2 regions of the Isoptericola sp. b515 genome follow, and region 1 is predicted to be linked to the other one. Evidence: predicted binding sites of a transcription regulator. Region 1 holds the regulator's gene; the other holds the start of a gene.
What was found. Region 1 encodes HrcA, which represses chaperone genes, less so after heat shock. Its sites were predicted from a motif close to TTNGCACTCGNNNNNNNCGAGTGCNAA; they were not measured.

Region 1 (3,404 bases):
CGGGCGTGCCACCAGTGGTCGGCCTGCTCGACCAGCCGCGGCACGGTGGCCGGACCGGTGGCCAGCGCCTCGGCGTAGGCCGCGTGCAGCCGCCGCCGCTCGGTGGGCAGCAGCTCCGCCTCGACGGCCTCCTGCATCAGGGCGTGACGGAACCCGTAGCCGTCGGGGTCGGCCTGCAGGACCAGGGCGTCGACGGCCTCGCGCGCAGCGGGTTCGGCCCGCTCGAGCGCCTCGTCGCCCAGGACGGCGGCCAGCACGTCACGGCCGGCGCGGACCCCGCCGGCGGCGACCACCCGGCAGAACGCCTGCGCCGCCTCCGACAGGCCCGCGTAGCGCAGCAGCAGGACGTCACGCAGCGAGACGGGGATGTCACCGTCGTAGCAGCAGGCGAGCTCCTCGACGTAGAAGGGCACGCCCTCGGCACGCTCGACCAGCTCGCCCAGGCCCCCGGCGCCGGTCCGGTCCGCGCCGGCCGGTGCGTCGGGGAGCACGGCGCGTGCGAGCTCGACGACCTCCGGGTCGGCGAGGCGCGGCACCTCGACCCGTTCGGCGAGCCGAGCCCGGTCGAGCTCGGCCAGGGTGGTGCGCAGCGGGTGGCGCCGGCCGACGTCGTCGCTGCGGTAGGTGACCAGCACGAGCAGGTGGGTGGACGGGGCGGCGCGGGCGAGCCGCGCGACGGTGGTCCGCGTGACGTCGTCGGACCAGTGCAGGTCCTCGACGACGACCACGACCGTCCGGCGGGCGCAGACCGTCGTCAGCAGGTCGGTGAGCACCTCCGGTACGCGGCCGCCGTCGACGCCGGGCCGCACGGTCACCAGCCGGGGCAGGATCACGCCGAGGGCGTCCGCCGCGGGGCCGGCGGCGTCCAGCACCGCCTCCTCACCGAGCGCGCCGACCAGGTCCCGCAGCACGCCGTCGAGCCCGGCGTAGGGCACGGGGCCCGCGCCGGAGTCGGCGCACTGGCCCCGGGCCACGAGGGTCGTGCCGGTGTCGACGCCGTCGAGGAGCTCCTCGACGAGGCGCGTCTTGCCGATCCCGGCCTCACCGGCCACGACGAGGCATCGCCCCGCGCCGTGCGTGGCACCGTCGAGGGCGTCGCGCAGCGCGGCGAGCTCGGGCCGGCGCCCGACCAGGGGGACCTGGCTGACCCTCATGGGGACATGCTGCCAGCCTGCGGGACGGCACGCCTCGGGCGGGACGGACCGCCCCGGTCCGGCGGTGCCGCGGGCGGACGAGCGTCGACAGCACACGGGGACGGGGCCCGGCGACGGGGGCGGGCATGACGTACCTCACCGGTGACGGGCGGGTGACGCCGGACCGTCGCACGAACCGCGTAAGATGGCACTCAGCCCTGGAGAGTGCTAAACCCCCCGGGGCGCCGAGCGAGGGGAGGTCGAGAAGTGAGCGAGGAACGTCGGCTCGAGGTGCTGCGCGCCATCGTCGAGGACTACGTCACCACGCGCGAACCCGTCGGGTCGCGCATGCTCACCGAGCGTCACCGTCTCGGTGTCTCCCCGGCCACGATCCGCAACGACATGGCCGCGCTGGAGGACGCCGGGTACATCGCCCAGCCGCACACGTCGGCCGGCCGGGTGCCCACGGACGCCGGGTACCGGGTGTTCGTCGACCGGCTCGCCGAGGTCCGGCCCCTCAACGTCCCCCAGAAGCGGGCCATCGAGGCCTTCCTGTCCGAGGCGATCGACCTCGACGACGTCCTGACGCGCGCGGGGCGGCTCATCGCCCAGCTCACCGGGCAGGTCGCCGTCGTGCAGTACCCGTCGCTGCGGCGGTCCGGGCTGCGCCACCTCGAGCTCGTGCCCGTGGCGGACTCCCGGATCCTCGTCGTGGTCATCACCGACACCGGCCGCGTCGAGCAGCGCTACTGCGAGCTGCCGGTGCGACCGGACGGGACGGATGCCGGCACGGACCTCGACGAGGGCACCATCGGCGAGCTGCGGGCCCGGTTCAACGCGGCCGCCGCCGGCAAGCGCCTCGCCGACCTCACCGGCGTGTTCGCCGGCGTGGTCGAGTCCGTGGGCCCGCGCCTCAGCGGCGTGGCCCAGGCAGTGGCGGACCTCGTCGTCGAGACGCTCGGGGAGGAGAACGAGGAGCGGATCGTGCTGGCCGGCACGGCCAACCTGGCCCGGTCCGGCGCCACGTTCGAGCAGGGGCTGAGCCCCGTCCTCGAGGCGCTCGAGGAGCAGGTGGTGCTGCTCGGGCTCCTCACCGAGATGGCGACCGACGGGGTCGGGGTGCGGATCGGGCACGAGAACCGGCTCGACGGTCTCACCGAGACCTCCGTCGTCGCCTCCGGTTACGGTAGCGACGGCGACACCGTCGCCTCCCTCGGGTCCATCGGCCCCACCCGCATGGACTACCCGGGCACCATCGCCTCGGTCCGCGCCGTGGCACGCTACCTGTCCCGCGTGCTGCCGAACTGACCACCGGTATCCCTGACCAGACTTTCTCCACGTCACCGAAGAGAGACCTGTGACCGACTACTACGAGATCCTCGGCGTCGAGCGTGACGCCACTCCCGAGCAGATCAAGAAGGCCTATCGCCGCATGGCGCGCGAGCTCCACCCCGACGTCGCGGGTGCCGAGGGCGAGGAGAGGTTCAAGGACGTCGCCCGGGCCTACGAGGTGCTGTCGAACCGCGAGAAGCGCGAGCAGTACGACCTGGGCGTCGACCCGAGCGCACCCGGCGGCGGCGCCGGAGCCGGCTTCGGCCAGGGCTTCGGCTTCCAGGACATCTTCGAGACGTTCTTCGGCGGCGGTCAGGCCAGCGGTCCCGTGCCGCGGGCCCGGCGCGGCCAGGACGCGCTGGTGCGCATGGACATCGACCTCTCCGAGGCCACGTTCGGCGGCAAGCGCGAGCTGCAGGTCGACACCGCCGTGGTGTGCGGCACCTGCGGCGGCAACGGGTGCCGGCCCGGGACCGACGTGCGGACCTGCGAGGTCTGCCACGGCCAGGGCAACGTCCAGCGCGTGGCCCGGTCGTTCCTCGGCCAGGTCATGACGACGGCGCCCTGCGCGGCCTGCCAGGGCTTCGGCACGATCATCCCCGAGCCCTGCGCGGAGTGCTCCGGCGAGGGCCGGGTGCGCTCGCGTCGCTCGCTGACGGTCAACGTCCCCGCGGGCGTGGACACCGGGACCCGGATCAAGCTCGCCGCCCAGGGCGAGGTCGGGCCGGGCGGTGGTCCGGCGGGCGACCTGTACGTCGAGATCCGGGAGAAGGCCCACGACACGTTCGTGCGCCGCGGCGACGACCTGCACTGCACCCTGCCGGTGCCGATGACCGCGGCCGCGCTGGGCACCGTGCTCGAGCTGTCCACCCTCGACGGCCAGCAGGAGATCGACCTGCGTCCGGGCATCCAGCCCGGCGAGATCGTCACCCTCAAGGG
Region 2 (3,404 bases), on a different contig from region 1:
AGCGCCGGTGGGAGCCGGCCGTGCGGTCCGAGGGGCCGAGACCGTAACGACGGTCCCACGTGCGCAGCGTGGCGGGGGCCACGCCGAGGCGCCGCGCGACGGCCGCGACCGCGAGCCCGGGGCCGGACGGACGCGTAGCCCCGGCATCCTGGACGGGTCGCGAACGGGTCATGCGTCGATTCTGCCCAGGGGTTCCCGGGACCGCCACCGCGCCGGGTGGCCCGTCTCACCTTGAGTCCGAATCGATCATCGAACCTGGTCATGAAGCGATAGCAAGCGGTTCAGGCCCTGGTCACCCCTTTTCACCCACACCCACTTCAATCGGGTCGACCTGCTACTTGAACAACTTCTGCACAACTTGTAGGTTGTTCGCCATGACGGAGATCTCGCGGTTGCCAGGACCGGTTATGGAGTTGTGGGAGTGGCAGTACCAGGGGTCGTGCCGTGACGCGGACGACACCCTCTTCTTCCACCCCGAGGGTGAGCGCGGATCCACCCGCCGACGACGCGCGGAGGCCGCCAAGGCGATCTGCCGCAGCTGCCCGGTGATGATGGAGTGCCGCGAGCAGTCGCTGCGGGTCCGGGAGCCGTACGGCGTCTGGGGCGGCCTGAGCGAGGACGAGCGGTCGGCGATCCTCAGCGGTCGCGACCGCGAGCACAAGAAGGCGAGCTGAACCGACCTCGGTCGACGGCCGGTCGCACCCCCTCGCCCGCGCCCCCGTCCGAGCAGACGACGAGAGCCCCGCACCGGATCGGTGCGGGGCTCTCGTGCGGGGAGGGGGACCCGGCCGTCAGGCCAGGGCTCCCGCCCGGCGTCGCGGCGTCAGCCGACGACGACGGCGAGGATGTCGCGCGAGGACAGGACCAGGTAGTCCTCCCCGGCGTACTTGACCTCGGTGCCGCCGAACTTGCTGTAGATGACCTTGTCGCCGACCTTCACGTCGACCGGGACGCGCTCGCCCTTGTCGTTGAAGCGGCCGTCACCCACGGCCAGGACCTCGCCCTCCTGGGGCTTCTCCTTGGCGGTGTCCGGGATGACCAGGCCGGAAGCGGTCGTGGTCTCGGCCTCGACGGCCTTGACGACGATCCGGTCCTCGAGCGGCTTGATGGGGACCGACACGTCGGACCTCCTTGTTCGCGATGACTAGCGTTGACTGGGTCGCGCCCGGCCGCTGTCCGTCGTCGCGGGTGCCGGCACAGCGCGTGCGCTGGGACCAAATCTAGGCAGCCCTTAGCACTCTGACAAGTCGAGTGCCAGAAGCGGTCCCGTCGGGACGGCCTGAGAGCATGGACGGATGGACGTGGCCTCGCTCAGCAAGCTTCTCAGCCCCGAGGGCTGGACCCTGCTCAACGACCTCCCCCCGTACGAGGAGTCGCAGGCCATGGCCCTGGCGACGCGGATGCGCGCCGAGGGTGTCGATCCGGACCTCGCGGCCGCGGCCCTCACGCAGTCCCGGCTCCGCGCCCGTGCCCGGGCCAAGCTCGGCCCGTTCGCCGACGGGATGCTGTTCACGCCGGACGGGCTGGAGCAGGCGACCCGGCTGACCGTCGCCGCCGTGCACGCCCGCCGGTACCTGGCCGCGGAGGTGCACAAGGTCGCCGACCTGACCTGCGGTCTCGGCGCCGACGCCCTCGCCTTCGCGGGCGTGGGCCTGCAGGTGCTGGCCACCGACGTCGACGAGGTCACCGCCGCGCTGGCGACCGTGAACCTGCGAGCCTTTCCCGAGGCCGAGGTCCGCCACGGGGACGGGCTGGCGCTGGACCTGGTCGCCGAGGGCGTCGACGGGGTGTACGCCGACCCGGCCCGCCGGACGCGCGGCGGCCGGCGCGTGTTCGACCCGTCGGCCTGGGCCCCGCCGCTGGACGCCGTGTGGGGGCTGCGGGACCAGGTCCCCGCCATCGGCATCAAGGTCGGCCCCGGCATCGGCCATCAGGGCCTGCCCGAGGACGCCGAGACCCAGTGGGTCTCCGTGGACGGCGACGTCGTCGAGGCCGGCCTGTGGTTCGGGCCGCTCGCGCCCGACGGCCCCGGACGCTCGGCCCTGATCCTGCGCACCGAGGACGGCGGCACCGTCTCGCGGCTCGTGCGTCCCGGCGCCGAGGGCGTCGACCTCGCCCCCGACGTCGGGGCGGTCGGCTCGTACCTGTACGAGCCGGACGGGGCCGTGGTCCGCGCCGGGCTCGTCGCGCACGCCGCCGCCGAGCTCGACGGCCGGCTGGTGGACCGGACCATCGCCTACGTCACCACCGACGCCCCGGCGGCGGCGCCTCCCCCGGGCACCGCGCCGCTGGCCACCGGCTACCGGGTGCTGGACGTCATGCCGTTCAACCTCAAACGGCTCAAGGCCTACCTGCGCGAACGGGGCGTCGGCCGGCTGACCGTGAAGAAACGCGGCACCGCCGTGACCCCCGAGCAGCTGCGGGCCCAGCTCTCCCTCCGGGGGGACGCCGAGGCCACGCTGGTGCTGACCCGCGTCGCCGGGCGTCAGCACGTCCTCGTGGTGGAGCCGCTGGGGGGCTGATCCCGGCCCCGTGGTGCACCGCCACCACGCGTGGAAGCATGGCTGCATGGTCCTGGAGTTCCAGCCCTCCCGGCGATCGAGCGTCGGCCTCGAGTGGGAGCTGGCGCTCGTCGACGCCGACTCCGGCATCCTGCGCCAGGTGGCCCCTGCCGTCATGGCCGAGCTCGGCCCCGACGCGCGGGCCCGGCACGTCAAGCCCGAGTTCCTGCGCAACACCGTGGAGATCGTCTCGGACGTGTGCGCCACCGTCCCCGGGGCGATCGCCGACCTCGAGAACGGGCTCGCCCGGGTCCAGGAGGTCATCCGCCCCATGCGGGCCGAGCTCATGGGTGCCGGCACCCACCCCTTCGCGCCCTGGTCGCAGCAGCAGGTGACCGACAAGGAGCGGTACGCCACCGTGGTCGACCGCGCCCAGGTCTGGGGCCGCCAGCAGGTGGTCTACGGCGTGCACATGCACGTCGGCGTCGAGGACCGGGCCAAGGTGCTGCCCATCCTGCGCTCGCTGCTGGTCCACGTCGCGCACCTGCAGGCGCTGTCGGCGTCGTCGCCGTACTGGGACGCCGCCGACACCGGCTACGCCTCGATGCGTGCGCTGCTGTTCCAGCAGCTGCCGACGGCGGGGCTGCCCTACCAGTTCACCGAGTGGAGCGAGCTGGAGCGGTACACCGCCGACATGCTCAAGACCGGCGTCATCGACGACTTCACCGAGGTCCGGTGGGACGTGCGGCCCGCCCCGCACTTCGGCACCGTCGAGGTCCGCATCTGCGACGGCACGTCCAACGTGACCGAGCTGGCCTCGCTCGGGGCCCTGGTGCACTGCCTGGTCGAGCACTTCTCGACGCTGCTCGACGAGGGCCGGCCGCTGCCGACGATGCCGCGGTG

Region 2: groES (co-chaperone GroES) is a predicted target of HrcA. The motif match lies at 1,232-1,258, and genes of this name have one in related genera.

Annotation. Positions count from the first base shown of each region.
Region 1 is NZ_JAUQYR010000003.1:448,695-452,098, reverse strand. It holds gene Q6350_RS11155 (LuxR family transcriptional regulator) at 1-1,154, opposite strand, end outside; gene hrcA (heat-inducible transcriptional repressor HrcA) at 1,401-2,441, shown strand; gene dnaJ (molecular chaperone DnaJ) at 2,491-3,404, shown strand, end outside.
Region 2 is NZ_JAUQYR010000001.1:225,280-228,683, forward strand. It holds gene Q6350_RS00910 (MerR family transcriptional regulator) at 1-172, opposite strand, end outside; gene Q6350_RS00915 (WhiB family transcriptional regulator) at 375-674, shown strand; gene groES (co-chaperone GroES) at 824-1,120, opposite strand; gene Q6350_RS00925 (class I SAM-dependent methyltransferase) at 1,296-2,522, shown strand; gene Q6350_RS00930 (glutamate--cysteine ligase) at 2,569-3,404, shown strand, end outside.